One region of the Anaerobacillus sp. ABR4_321 genome, then DNA from elsewhere that is predicted to be linked to it. Evidence: riboswitches for the same ligand, from Rfam matches in the RefSeq annotation. Region 1 holds a riboswitch; the other holds the start of a gene.

Region 1 (7,594 bases):
GGATACAACGATTTGATACCTAATCGCATCTATTGGAGAAGCTCCACCTAAAATAAGTCCAGTCATCATTCCGGGGAGCTGAACCAACCCGATTGTTTTCAGTGTATCTACGTTCGGAATCATTGATGCTCTGATTGTTTTTCGTATAATCATTTTGGACGCCTCTGCTGGCTTAGCTCCTAATGATAATGCTGCGAGGATTTTACCCCTGCCGTCATTGAATTCATTTTTCATTCTCTCAAATGCAAGCCCTGTAGCTACCATACTGTTCCCAATGATCATACCACTCATCGGAATAACCTGTTCTGATTTGAATGGGATAATATCGAATACAATCCAAACGGAAAGGACGAAAACCTCAATAATCAATAGAGAAACAAACGATAGCGTAAAGGCAAAAGGAACACCCTTACCTCGCTTAGCTGCCTGCAACGAGGCAATCACAAGCATGACGGTTACCCATAAGCCTACACCTTGCCAGTCTTCTAATGAGAACAATAAAGTAAGAACATAACCGATCAGAAATAATTGAACGACCCCTCGAAAAGATGACCATATCGCTGATTTACTTATTCCGAGCGAGAAATAATATGACATTGAGACAGGTATCATTACAAAAATAATCATGGTGAGAAGGGACAAATTTGATATCTCTGTCATACCTTAACCCTCAAGAAATCTCATAAGAGCTTCAGAAGTCGGATTATTAAATAACTCTTTAGAGTTCCCTTTTTCCTCAAGACTTCCCTCATTCATAAAGAGGGTGTACGTCCCAATTCTTTTCGCCTGTTTCAAATCATGCGTGATCATTACGATTGTCTTCCCTTCTTCAGTTACGAGGCAATCTAATAATTCTTCTATTAGTTCGACTGTTCTCATATCTAGCGCACTCGTTGCTTCATCGAGTAATAGCACATCAGGATCATTAGCAAGCGTCCTAGCTAACGCTACTCTTTGTTGTTCCCCACCAGAAAGATGTTCAACATCTTTCGTTAGCATGTCCTCAGGTAGATGGACTTTTTGTAATAGAGAAACGCCAAGTTTGGAATCCCAATCCTTTTTTAGTGAAGGACCGAACTTCAAATTATCCTCAACGGTACCATCGAATAAGTTAGCTTGCTGAAACACCATCCCCACTTTTCTTCTTAATTCGTCAATCGGATAGTCAGCCATCGGCCTCCCTTTGTAGGAAATTTCACCTTCTTCAGGATCCGTTAGGCGATTCAATAGCATGAGTAAACTACTCTTCCCAGAACCTGAAGGTCCAATAACCGTAGTTAACGTTCCTTCCATCAGTTCAAAATCAACATTCTTCACACGTTCATTTCTCACATTCTTTGCAGCGATTATTGGTTTCATTACTTGACCTTTCTTCAATAGAGTTATCATTATCGTTTATAACATATCCAGTTTCTATTCACCAGTTATAAGGGTTCAATAAAAATACCCACTTCAATAGGAGTGGGTATCAACGCTTTGATTTATTCGATAAGCAGCATGATTAGTAGGACCGATTCCACTACCTAGAGGAAGGGAATGCTGTATCGCAGAAGTAATAAATTCTTTCGCAACGGATACAGACTCAGAAATGGACTTTCCTTTTGCAAGTTCTGCTGCGATACAAGCCGAAAAGGTACAGCCGGTACCATGAGTGTGTTTCGTGTCGATCCTTTTAGATTCGTAGTAATAGTATTTTTGATCTACGTAAAGAACATCTACAGAATCCTTCCCATTCATATGGCCACCTTTGACTAACACTCCTTGACATCCGTAGTTAGTCAGTTCCATTGCCGCTTTTTCCATGTCTTCGATCGTTTGAATTTCCATACCGTTCAGTAACACCGAAGCTTCAGGAATATTTGGAGTAATAACGGAGGCTAACGGCAATAGGTCTGTTTTTAATGACTCAACTGCTTCTTTTTCTAAAAGCGTCGAACCTCCTTTTGCAATCATGACAGGGTCGATCACGAGGTTCGTTATGTTGTACTCTTTCAATTTCAAAGCAATGGTTTGGATGATTTCTGCAGAAAAGAGCATCCCTGTTTTGATCGCATCCGCTCCGATGTCCGATAATACTGCGTCGATTTGTTTCGATATCGCTTCTAAAGATTGTGGATAGATGCCATGAACACCTAGAGAGTTTTGGGCAGTTAGTGCAGTTATAACGCTCATCCCGTAGACATCTCTCTCTTGAAACGTCTTTAGATCAGCCTGAATCCCAGCTCCCCCTCCGCTATCAGACCCTGCAATCGTAAGTACTTTATACATTTCCTTTCATTCCTTTCTAAACGAACTGAAACCGTTCCGGTCTAAAGCTCTCGATTGGAATTTCTTGAGGCATTTCTTCGATTTCATTTGCGATGATTTCAGCCGTTACTGGACTGAGTAATATTCCATTACGGTAATGTCCTGATGCTATGAGGATTGATGGTTTTTCAATAACCTTTCCTATGATCGGAAAACCGTCCTGTGAGGCTGGCCTTAACCCTGCCCATTTATGAAACGGTCGTTCTTCCCTTAGATCAGGTAACACTTTTTTACTCCAAGATTCTAAACGGTTTATCCCATGCTCCGTAACACTAGTGTCAAAACCGGCAATATCTTCAGAAGCACCTGCAATTAGCGTTCCGTTCTCTTTTCCAACAAAATAACCTTGACTGGTAAACACGATATGACTTAATGATGGGCCATCATATGCACAAATCTGTCCTCTGATCGGAAAAACAGGTAATGAGCAATTTAGTCCTTTTTCCCAGTTCTGTGACCATGCTCCGGTTGCAAGCACAATAAAGTCACCTTTTATCAAACCTTTATCTGTGCTAACGAGGTGAGGCTCACCATCTACTAACTCTGCCTCGCCAGCATGTTCTATGATGCTAACACCAGCATTTCTGCATGCTTGAATCAATGCTTTTACATATCCCGGTGCATAGATATGACTTTCAGCAGGGCACCAAAGTGCAGCGTATACTTCGTCAGAGAGTAAAGGCTCCTTTTCTCTAGCTTCATCTCCTGATAACAAGTAGGATTGTATTCCATATTCACTTTGCCACCGTTTCTTTGCTTCTAGCGAAAGGAGTTCGGCTTCATGAAAAATAGCATAAAGGCTTCCACAATTGCTAAATTCAAATGATTCATTCGATGATTGCATGATATGCTCGACCCAATCAGGGTATAGATTAAGACTTCTTTGGCATAATTTAAAGAAATCATCAGGGTCTTCAGTTATCTCGGAATAAGGAGCAAGCATCCCAGCAGCAGCACCAGATGCTTGTCCACCACATACTCCCGATTCAATTACGGTAACTTCAAATCCTCGTTTCCTGCACTCATAAGCGATCGACAGGCCGATGACACCTCCACCAACTATTGAAACGCTAGCCATGTTACAACACCCTTCTACTTCGAAATATAGTCTATCGTACTACTCGCAGTGGCATACTTTTTCTTAGGTATTCGACCTGATAAATAAGAAAGTCTTCCCGCCTTAATCGCGTGTTTTACTGCTTCAGCCATCTTGACCGGATTTCTTGCTTTTGCTATTGCCGTGTTTAACAGCACACCGTCGGCACCAAGCTCCATCGCCTTTGTTACATCTGCTGCGCTACCTAGTCCCGCATCAACGATGACAGGAACCGTCAACTCCTCTGTAATGAGTTCGATATTATATGGATTCAATATTCCTAGCCCAGTTCCGATGGGAGACCCGCCGGGCATGACTGCAGCTGCTCCAGCTTCCTGTAACCTGTAGCACAATGCTGGGTCATCCGATGTATATGGTAAGACTACAAATCCATCGTTCGCTAAGATCTCTGTCGCTTTTACTGTTTCGATTGGATCTGGCAATAGCGTCTTATCATTTCTGCTCACTTCAATCTTTATCCAGTTGCTCAACCCTGAAGATCTAGCTAATTTAGCGATTCTTACCGCTTCCTCAGCAGATGTAGCACCAGATGTATTGGGCAAGTATTGAAACGTTTTGTCACCCAAGTGCTGAAGAATCGCGTCCTCGTCAGGAGAGTTCAAATTGACTCTCCTGATTGCAAAGGTTAATACTTCAGCCTCTGAAGCTTCGATTGCCTGATTTTGTACGAAGGGATTTGGATACCTCCCTGTTCCTAGGAACAATCTAGAGTCGAATTGTTTTCCACCGATTGTTAGTACATCGTTCATATTCATCCACCTCCCACAAATTGAACAAGTTCAATTTTCATGCCATCTCTTAGCTCCGTATCGTCCCAACGGTCACGGTCTATAATCGTTCCATCTAATTCAGTCGCTACCAAACCTTTTTGTAACTGGAAGTGATGAACCACATCCGCCATAGTCGCTACTTCAAGGTCATACGTTTCGCCATTAATATGCAGTCTCATGATTCACCTCCTTTGAACGAATAATCTTATCAATGAATGCTTCACTAGTACCTTGAACGTTAGAGCTACCTACAACCTCACTAATTACACATATTCGGGACGCACCAGCACTCAAAACTTCCTCCACGTTATGGAGCTTGATCCCACCTATTGCAACAAACGGTATGGTAATTTCTGATGCAACGGCTTTAATGTAAGCTGTAGTCACTGGATCGACCACATCGCTTTTACTATTCGTTTTATAAACAGGTCCAGCTCCTATATAATCCGCACCCTCTTTTTCTGCAAGGCGCGCTTCCTCTATCTTGTGGGTAGAGATTCCTATGATTTTATCCGTACCTATAATTTGTCTTGCTACGCTTATCGGTAGATCATCCTGTCCTAGATGAACACCATCTGCATCTACAGCCAGTGCAACATCAATATGATCATTAACGATAAACGTTACATTGTGCTTACTTGTCAATTCACGGAGTATCCTGGCTTTTTCCAAAATCACCTTCTTGCTACTGTGCTTATCACGAAGTTGGATAATCTCAGCTCCGCCTAACATTGCCTCCTCCATCACATCATATAAACTTCTATCAGGATGAAATTCTTCACCGGTTATAACATATAGGTTAAAATCTTTCATTTTTATCCTTCCTTTCTCAGAAAAATATAAAAAGCCCTCATTCCGCGTATGGAATGAGGGCAGTTATCATATTAAATACCTCTACCGACTTCCCTACGCTGGTATAAACCAGATCAGGTTCAAGGGTATAGAAAGTATTGGTTTCCTATTCTCAGCCTACCCGAATACGTAGGCACCCCTAGTCAACAACTATTCAGTTCTCTTTCATTATGGCAAACAATCATAATGATGACAAGTAAATTACATATAGAGAGAGGATAGAAATATCCCTATCGTATCGTTATAAATCTTACCAAATTGACTTATAGGAAGCGGGTTTTCTCCCTTTCCTATCTCTACTGTAAAGCCTGGTCTTCTAAAATCTTGAATAAACCAATCTTTATAGCCTGCAAAACTATCAACATAGCGAATCGGGCGATAGCCACTCAACCTTGAATATTCAGTTACTAAAACTTCAGATTCAGGCGGCTCAAGACCTTCATATCCCCAAAAGATGACCTCTCCTTGAGAATGGAATGCAAGTGCTCGGTCAAAATTCCTACGTTGTGAGAGTTCTGCAATTGCAATTGCTTCAGGCTCACTTAAAGGTTCATAACCAGGAAAATTTCTCGGTGATGGTTTCTTCGGCTTCCGTTCTGCCTCTATTTCCCATTTAGCAGGATACTGATTATTTAAATCTACACCTCGTATGTTCGCTTTCCAGCGATTAAAGTCTCCACTCCCATTATTTAGATCGTTCGCTAACGTGCGATATGGCTCTTCTTCTGGCAAGCCATCAATGACCAAGTTTACTCCATCAGGGTTTACCATCGGAACAATTGAAAGGGACGTAGAATCGTAAAGAGGTGGCAAGTAAACACCACTTAGCACCTGAGTGTTCGTAAGTGCCATTAAGTAATCGTTTAATAACTTCATCAATAGGGCTGTTGTCAGCCATTCATTTGCATGAAAGGCCCCATTCATATGGACTTTCTTGGAACCCACGCCTACTCGTAATTCCGGAATAGGCTTCCCCATAACAGACTCACCGATAACAGACCGTTTTATAAACGGATAAACAGCTAACAGCTTTTGTATATCTTTTACCATCGTTTCATAAGTATAATTTTGCTCTGGATTCACAAGAGGCCAAATCATTCGAATGGGGACGTTTACTTTCTCTCCAACTTGTAACGCGAAAGGATTGGCATCATTAATGAGTAAGATTCCATCCAGAGGCGCGTCATACCACAAAGCTATACTCCAGAGCGTATCTCCCTTTCGTATCGTATAGCTTTTCGTTACGTAGCCAGGTATATTGATCATATCTCCTATGACTAGCCGATTTGGATCAACGCTTTCATTGCTATCGATGATAAGCTGCATTGGTATTTGAAATACTCTGCTATACTTCCACATTGTATCTCCACTCTTCACTCTTACTCTCATATCCAATCCCTCCACCCTAGAAGCCTTCATACTATGCTATGTAGAGAGCTCATCGTAGTATGCTAATAAACCAAAACAAAAGAACCATGCCCTGTGGGCATGGTTCTTTACTTACTGTTCTGTTTTTTCGCTTTCATCAGTGGGTTGTTCGTTGTTTTCACCAAAGAAACGAAGCAGATCGCCGTAGACGATTTTATCGGAATAGGCAAGATCCGTTTTAGCTTTCTCCATGTATGGTTCACAGGCAGCTTTATCCGTTTCCTCTCCAGTTTCTTTGTCATAACAAACGTTATTGGTATAAAGGTGGTCTTCGGTGATAAAGCTTCCGTCACGAAGAATTGTAAAGTTATCTTGCTTTTCTGCGAATAAATCGTTACCGAACTTAATCATATCTTTGGTTTCGATTCCGAGAAGGTGCATAATAGTTGGTTTCAGGTCAATTTGACCGCTTACCTGTTCCATCACTTCCCCTTCTTGACCAGGAATATGAACGACTAATGGTACTCGTTGTAATTGAGTGGTCTCAAATGGCGTGATTTCTTTACCAAGGAATTCTCCCATTGCCTTGTTGTGGTTCTGAGAAATTCCATAGTGGTCTCCATACAATACGAAGATTGAGTCTTCATATAGCCCTTCTTCTTTCATGCGTTCGAAAAACTTCTTAAGAGCTTCATCCTGATATCTTACAGTCGTGAAGAAACGATTCACTGTTCCATCATCAGAAGTCCACTCTGGAATGTACTCATCTTCTTTTTCAAGTGTAAAAGGAAAATGGTTTGTGAGCGTGATGTACTTTGCATAGTAAGGTTCAGGCATTGTCTTCAAATATTTAATCGACTGATCAAAGAAGTACTCATCTTTCAGTCCCCACCCGATCGAGTTTTCAGGAGTTACAGAAAAATCATTGATGTCATAGAACTTGTCATATTTAAGAGCATCATACATAACATCACGGTTCCAGAAACTCTTGTTGTTTGCGTGGAACACTGAACTGTAGTAACCTTCTTCACTTAAAACCTCAGGGCTAGCATTGTATTCATTTCCAGAATGTGTAAAGAAAACCGCTCCACTTGGAAGTCCGTACAAGGAGTTTTCAACAATAAATTCTGAATCAGATGTTTTCCCCTGTGCTGTTTGGTGATAAAAGTTAGGGAAATAA
Region 2 (7,594 bases), 1.0 Mb from region 1:
TTCTTCTTGTGAGCCTGGTTGATGGTTTTGATGTTGAGCTGGTTGACCATCCGTTTGTTTAAAATCTGGTCGCATAATCAGATCATCTCCTCAAGAATAATTTTACCTATGGTAGTGATTACCATTCCTGTTAGTTTTCAAACATTGCTTCTATCATGTAGGAATCAGTATTTCATGATAAACTAGAACAAGCATAAGTAGTCAGTGAGGGAACGCCATGGAAAATGATAAACAGTTTGAACAACAACTCGCAGCATTTTTAAAAGATAGCCAGCCAAAAATTGTTCAAAAGTGGCTAAACATCGCAAAGCTCTCGAAAGAAGATCCTTACTATGAAGAAATCATAAACAACGGGAAACGAACGGTAGAATTGATTTCTCATTTTATTTTGACAGAAGATGAAAGTTGGATCGTCACGCTAACCAAGAAAATCGCAACGGAGCGTATTCAAGCGAATGTGAATATAGGTGAATTCGTAGCGAATATTAATTCAGGTCGTTCAGTGGTGATTTCTGTATTAAATGAATCGGAATTCAATCGCGACGATCTATCGAGAGCATTAGATAAGGTCAATGATTATTTTAATTCTTACCTTTACCATTCAGTGACCGAATATACGAAGCAAAAAGATAGTATCATTCAAGATAAGAATTTGTTTATTAAAGAGATGCACAGCGATCGACTTACGATTCTTGGACAGTTAGGGGCTAGCTTCGCTCATGAATTTCGTAATCCTCTCACATCGATAAAAGGGTTTCTCAAACTTTTAGAAGGACAGCAGCATGAGACGCTGAGGAACCACTATTTTGAAATTATCAATGAAGAAATGAACAATCTTGAAGAAAAAGTTCGTCAATTTTTATTCCTTTCAAAGATGCGTGGAATCGACGATACGCCGTCGAAGGTGAACATGACTAGTTTGCTCGAGTACTCTGTCGAAGTGTTATACCCGAGGTTCCTTGAATCGAATATTGAAGTGATCACAACGGTTTCTAAAGAATTGTTCGTTTGCGGCGTTGAGGAACAGCTTAAACAAGTTGTTCTAAATATCATGATAAACTCGATAGAAGAATTGAGTGAGAACGATCAAGAGTCACGAAAGATAGTGGTCGAGGGGTTTAAGGAGGGTGAGTGGGTTATCACTCAAATTACGAACAACGGCGAGCCGATCCCTTCTCATCTCGTTGAAAGTATATTTGAGCCTTTTATTAGTACGAAGGAGCTCGGAACAGGCCTTGGGCTCTCGGTTTGCAAACAAATTATTGAAAAACACAATGGATCCATCTCTGTGCGTTCCAATGAAGATGAAACAACATTCGTAATTAAACTTCCAGAAAATTGTTGACAGAGGAAGAAATGAATAGTAGCTTTAAGATTATAATATGAAATGCTTATAGTCCACTAGGGGAGTCATTCACATGACTGAGACAGGAATACCTGGACCCTTTGAACCTGATCTGGTTAGCGCCAGCGGAGGAAAGTGGAGACGGATGCATAACGCAACCGCTCCATTTTTGGAGCGGTTTTTGTTTTGCTTCAAAAATGTTGATGTTCGTGCATGTGAGCTCCTTTCCTCTTCATCAGGCGGATGATAAGCGGAAAGGAGTTTTTTATGTTGTTTACTGATCAAATTAGAAGAGAAGCAGAACCAATTTTTGAAGCCATTTACCAACATCCGTTCGTGAGGGGCATCGCTGAAGGCAAGTTGGGAAAAGAGCAGCTTATTCATTATGTGAAGCAGGATTTCGAGTACTTGAATACGTTTGCTCGTATTTATGGGATTGCACTATCGAAATGTGAAAAGAGAGAGGAGATGGAATTCTTCAATGAACAAATCTCATTTGTCTTAAACAGTGAAGTTCACCCTCATACGAACTTCTGTAACGTGGCAGGCGTGACGTACGATGAATTGCAAGGATTTCCGCTCGCCCCAACTGCCCATCATTATACGAGACACATGCTCGATGCAGCTCATTCTGGATCATTAGGTGATATTGCTGCTGCTCTACTTCCTTGTCCATGGACGTATCAAGAGATTGGACAGCGACTGATTGAAGACCTTTCTCCAAGGAAAGATCATCCATTTTACGATTGGATCACATTTTACGGTGAAAAAGAGATGGTGTCCGTAACAGATCAACTGAGGGAAATTGTGGACGAAAGAGCTAAATCAGCTACGGAGGCTGAGTTTAAGAGGATGAGAGACCTTTATATTCAAAGCTGTCAACTTGAGTATGGTTTTTGGGAGATGGCATATACGATTGAACAGTGGCCTGTTCCAATCCTGGAGGAGGAGCGGATATGAAAAGGTTGAAACTTTCAGATATTCTGATCACCATCGTCATCGCACTTGTTTTTGGTATCATTTATAAACTCTGGGGCCCCGTTTATAACCTTGTGAAACCATTTGGCCTTCATGTTGGGGACATCGTATATGGCATGTGGTTTATAGCAGGAACAGTCGCAATGTTGATCTTACGAAAGCCAGGTGTAGCACTGCTTGCCGAAACAGCAGCGGCTTCAGGTGAATTTCTAGTCGGCTCAGAGTATGGTCTCTCTGTTCTTCTATATGGAATCGTTCAAGGTCTTGGAACTGAACTTGTCTTTGCGCTGTTTAGATATAAGCGCTACACAGCATTTGTAGCTGCTCTTAGTGGAATTGCAGCAGCTGCAGGTTCCTTGATCATGGATGTAGCTTACGGTTACATTTTAGATCTCGCACTGTGGAACTTGCTATTATTGATCTCAGCTCGAGTTCTTGGTGGTATACTGATCGCCGGAATCTTTGCTTACTTCCTTGTGGAAGCTCTTGAAAAAACAGGGGTGACAAGCCTTGTAAGACCTGCTAGTCATGAGGACTTCAAAGCATTGGATAAGTAAGGAGGCAGCTTATGAGAGTAGGAGTGACGAATCTTAGAGTGAAATATGCAGGAGCATCTGAGCTCCTTTTTAATGACCTTACACTTCATATCGAAAAAGGGGAAAAGGTGCTTTTACTAGGTCCTAGTGGCTGTGGAAAATCAACGTTGCTTCAAGTATTATCGGGACTCATCCCAGCGGCAGTACCAGTCCCAATGAAAGTGGAAGAGAAGATGATTCCTGAATCGACAGGGTATGTGTTTCAAGATCCTGACGCACAATTTTGTATGCCTTACGTTGATGAGGAAATGGCTTTTGTTTTAGAGAACCGTGCTATCCCTAGAAGCGAGATGAAGGGATTGATCAATACGTACCTCGATAAGGTTGGGTTACATTTTGATGATCCTCATGTTGAAATCGCTACGCTCTCTCAAGGAATGAAGCAAAGGCTTGCTATTGCATCCGTTTTATCTTTAGAACCAGATGTCCTTTACTTGGATGAGCCTACAGCTCTTCTAGATCCTGAAGGGACGAAGGACGTATGGGAGACGATAAAAAAGATCGAACAGCATCAAACGATGGTAATCGTAGAACATAAGGTTGATCATGTCATCGATTTTGTAGATCGCGTTGTTCTTTTCGACGATAGCGGAACGATACTTGCAGATAGTGACCCTGAAACGATTCTTTCTTTTTATAAACATAAGATGAAGGAATTCGGAATTTGGTACCCTGGTATTTGGAAAGAACACGAGCATGGCTTGAAAAGGGAGACGAAAAACGCCCTCTCTGTTATGACCATTAAGGATTTAAAAGGCTTCAAAGGGAAGAAGTGTCTTGTTGAACTTCCTGAAGCCGTGATCCATGAAGGTGAGTGGATCGTCGTCACTGGCGAGAATGGAGCCGGGAAAAGTTCTCTTCTCCTTAGTATCATGCAAGTGTTGAAAACAACCGGAGATGTACATGTTGACGGTAAAGCGTTGCACTCTATAAAAGAAGCTAGAGAAAAACTAGCGTTTGTATTTCAAAATCCAGAATTTCAATTTGTTACGAATTCGGTATATGATGAGTTAGCATATTCGATGTCTGAGGACGTACAGAATCGAGTCACGACCTGGCTTCAGAACTATGAGTTGTTAAACCATCAACATCAGCATCCTTATCAGCTCTCGACGGGACAAAAGCGCAAGCTGAGTGTTGGAACGGCATTGTTTGGAAATCAACGGGTCCTATTGTTAGACGAGCCAACGTTTGGACAGGATGCAAAGAATACCTTCAAACTACTGGAGTATTTCGAGGATTTACGGTCAAAAGGGATCACCATCATGATGGTTACTCATGACCAAAACATCGTAGAAACGTACGCGACGAGAGAGTGGATCATCTCGAAAGGGAGAAGGGTATCTGATCGTAACGTGAATCGAGGAGAGGAGGCTGTCGTTCATGCAGTTGACTCTTGATTACAATGAAACGTGGTTACATCGCATGAATCCTGCCTTTAAGCTCGTCTTTTTCCTTTTCTTGTTTTTAGGGCTGTTGTTTATTCATAATCCGAACATCATCACGTATGTAACGCTGCTCCCGCTCATTCTTGTGGCGTTCTTTACAGGACATAAAAGAAAGCTATTGTTGATTTTGATGATTCCGTTTCTTCTTTTGTTTGTATCTAGCTCATCAAGCATGATCTTTTTTGGACAGGGTACGACGACGTGGTGGAAGTGGGGACTCATTCATATTACGGAAGAGAGCTTTTACAGAGGTCTTCATATTGGATTCCGAGCACTTAACTTTGCATTGCTCGGTTTGATCTTTGCTCTTACGACAAGACCTGTCCTGCTATTTTACTCATTGACTCAGCAGCTGAAAGTCCCTCCTCGGTTTGCATATAGCTTTATGGCGGCAGTTCGAATCCTACCGATGATGGTGGAAGAGTTTCAACAGCTTAAGAATGCGCTGTTAGTTCGTGGAGTAAAGAAAGAGAAAGGGTGGAAGAGGATTACGCAATCCATCACGTTGTATGCTGTACCGCTTTTATCCCAAAGTATTCGGAGAGCGCATCGAATAGCAGTGGCGATGGAATCGAAGCAGTTCCACAATGGAAAACGGACGTATTATTATGAGACCCGTTTATCAAAATTCGATGGACTGTTTGTTCTGTACATCGTCCTAGGAGTAGTGACCATGGTCTGGTTGGGGTTAGAAGTCCCCACATATGAAATTACAGATGTGAGAAATTCAGAATGAAAAACAAAACTGCCGAGCAATGGGAAGTTTTTAGAGTGTAGAGAAAGTCTCGGTGTTGCGGTGAGACTAGTCGATCTTTTCCGTTATAAATAACTTGAAGGATAAATGGAAGATCAGAATTCTCATTTGTTAATCAATGGGACGGGATGTTCGTTTTGGATTTATTCACTTCGAGTAGGAGAGACAATCGCGGACTCCTGCGGTAGAACGGGCGGCCGAGACCGGGGTGTGGTTTTCACCTCGGGCTTGGACGTTCGTCCGCGGAAAGCATGCGATTGTCATAGACTACGGCATCGGGAGCACCGAATAATGACATAGGTTTCTAGATAAGGTACAGACTGCCGGTCAATAGGCAGTTTTGTTTTTTTGATCAAAAAAAGCAGGCTGATCGTTCAGCCTGCTTGATTTTTATAGATGATCACTGCTCTTTGAATACTGATGTTTCCCTTTTTCACGGTTTATTTCTTTTTGATCATTTTTCAGCATTCGCTTCGCATTATGATCCACTGGCTTTTTATTATTGTCTGTCGTATTAGGCACGATATTCCCTCCCTGGACCCATAGTTTAAATCACTACTTTTAGGGTACACAGTTGAAGGAGATACTATGTAGCATACAATTTACTTATTTAGGAAAAATAAGGCAAGTGTACCTGGGCCTGAGTGAGAACCGATCGTGGCACCAACTTCAGTGATGATGAAGTCTTGTCCGCCGTACTTTTCTTGAATCGCTTCTTTTAGTTTTTCAGCACTTTCAAGGTCATCACCATGTGAGATACCGATCACCTGAGATTGAAGGTTCACACCGCGTTCTTCCATGATTTCAACCATCCGCTTGTACACCTTGCTCTTTCCACGGACTTTTTCGATCGGAACGAGTTTTCCATCTTCCACATGGAGGATCGGCTTTATTTTTAACATGCCGCCAAAGAAAGCAGATGCTTTACTCACTCTGCCACCTCTTTGTAGGAAGTCGAGATCATCTACAGTAAAGATGTGTTCCATATGATCGATGTATGATTCGTTAAGGCTTTCGAGTATCTCTTCAACGTTCTTTCCTTGTGCTGAAAGTTCTGAAGCGTGGATCGCCATCAGCCCATATCCAAGAGATGCGCCTCTTGAGTCAACGACTTCCATTTTGACATCAGGGTATTCTTCTTGGACTTCATTTTTGATTACGGCTGCTGATTGGTACGTTCCAGATATACCTGATGAGAGGCCGATATAGATGAACGGTTGACCTTCTTTCGCGAACTTTGTAAATGTTTCTTTGATGCGAGCCGGAGGGATTTGAGAGGTCTTCGCTAATTTTCCATCTCGTAACGCAGTGTATAGCTCTTTCGATTTGATCTCTTCGCGGTCGAAATACTCTTTCTCTTCTAAAATAACAATGAGAGGCATGATTTCGAGGTTGTGCTTTTGCACTAACTCCTCTGGAAGATCAGAGGCACTATCTGTAATGATTTGTACACTCATTAAGAACCGTCCTTTCATAATTATGATACAGGCTAGTTTCTTAAAGTTTATCCCTAGAATCGTTTAAAATCAATGATTATATCGTAAAGTAAGTGCTTGATCGGCTTTACTTGAATAACACTTAAATTTGATGTTGTCGAACTGTGCCGAAAGCCTTACAATAAATCTTGCTAATGAAATAAAATCAATCGTCCTTTTTCATCAAGAAGAGGCAGTTACAGAAAAGGGTGTTAACATGGAAGAAGTAAAGAAAATAATTATTATCTTATTAGGAGCAATTCTAGGAGCAGTATCACTAAATTTATTTCTTATCCCAGCAAACGTATATGCTAGTGGTTTTACCGGTCTTGCCCAGTTGATTTCGAGCGTGTTGAACGATTATACGCCGATCCATATCTCAACGGGTATCTTGCTATTCTTATTAAATATTCCTGTTGGCATTCTAGGTTGGAAGAAGGTAGGAAAAGCGTTTACGCTATACAGTTTGATCAGTGTTGGCCTTACAACATTGTTTCTTGAAATTATTCCTGTTCAAGCTCTCTCAGAAGACATTCTTCTTAACGCAGTATTTGGAGGAGCGCTAGCCGCGATCGGAATCGGCTTTACGTTAAAGTGGGGTGCTTCGACCGGGGGAATGGATATCGTCGCTATGATTCTTTCTAGAATGAATGACCGTCCGATCGGTACTTACTTTTTTAGTTTGAATGCTTTGATCATTTTAACAGCAGGTATGCTGTATGGTTGGGAGAAAGCACTCTATACGCTCGTTACCTTGTATGTTTCTTCTCGTGTGATCGATGTCATCCATACTCGTCATGAAAAACTAACGGCGATGATCGTCACTTCTAAAGGGAATGAGCTGCAAAAAGCAATCCATGACAGGCTTGTACGAGGAATTACAAAGCTTCCTGCGAAAGGCGCATATCGAGGCGAAGATAAAGAAATGCTTATGATGGTCGTTACACGTTATGAACTTTATGATCTCGAACATATCATCAATGATATCGACCCTCATG

The links. Region 1 has a riboswitch for thiamine pyrophosphate ahead of thiE (thiamine phosphate synthase). Riboswitches for the same ligand answer to the same signal wherever they lie in the genome.
Region 2: another riboswitch for thiamine pyrophosphate. It lies ahead of tenA (thiaminase II); the one in region 1 lies ahead of thiE (thiamine phosphate synthase).

The regions. Positions count from the first base shown of each region.
Region 1 covers NZ_JBSWTK010000001.1:2,102,938-2,110,531, reverse strand. Annotated here, with positions in the region: gene ACXADT_RS10885 (ABC transporter permease) at 1-660, opposite strand, end outside; gene ACXADT_RS10880 (ABC transporter ATP-binding protein) at 664-1,359, opposite strand; gene thiD (bifunctional hydroxymethylpyrimidine kinase/phosphomethylpyrimidine kinase) at 1,453-2,268, opposite strand; gene thiO (glycine oxidase ThiO) at 2,285-3,385, opposite strand; gene ACXADT_RS10865 (thiazole synthase) at 3,400-4,179, opposite strand; gene thiS (sulfur carrier protein ThiS) at 4,176-4,373, opposite strand; gene thiE (thiamine phosphate synthase) at 4,357-5,007, opposite strand; TPP riboswitch at 5,081-5,197, opposite strand; gene ACXADT_RS10850 (M14 family metallopeptidase) at 5,248-6,435, opposite strand; gene ACXADT_RS10845 (LTA synthase family protein) at 6,547-7,594, opposite strand, start outside.
Region 2 covers NZ_JBSWTK010000001.1:3,136,979-3,144,572, reverse strand. Annotated here, with positions in the region: gene ACXADT_RS16410 (SDR family oxidoreductase) at 1-75, opposite strand, end outside; gene ACXADT_RS16405 (histidine kinase N-terminal domain-containing protein) at 218-1,345, shown strand; TPP riboswitch at 1,394-1,496, shown strand; gene tenA (thiaminase II) at 1,613-2,305, shown strand; gene ACXADT_RS16395 (ECF transporter S component) at 2,302-2,880, shown strand; gene ACXADT_RS16390 (ABC transporter ATP-binding protein) at 2,892-4,319, shown strand; gene ACXADT_RS16385 (energy-coupling factor transporter transmembrane component T family protein) at 4,303-5,103, shown strand; gene ACXADT_RS16380 (DUF3941 domain-containing protein) at 5,512-5,643, opposite strand; gene ACXADT_RS16375 (DegV family protein) at 5,724-6,578, opposite strand; gene ACXADT_RS16370 (YitT family protein) at 6,814-7,594, shown strand, end outside.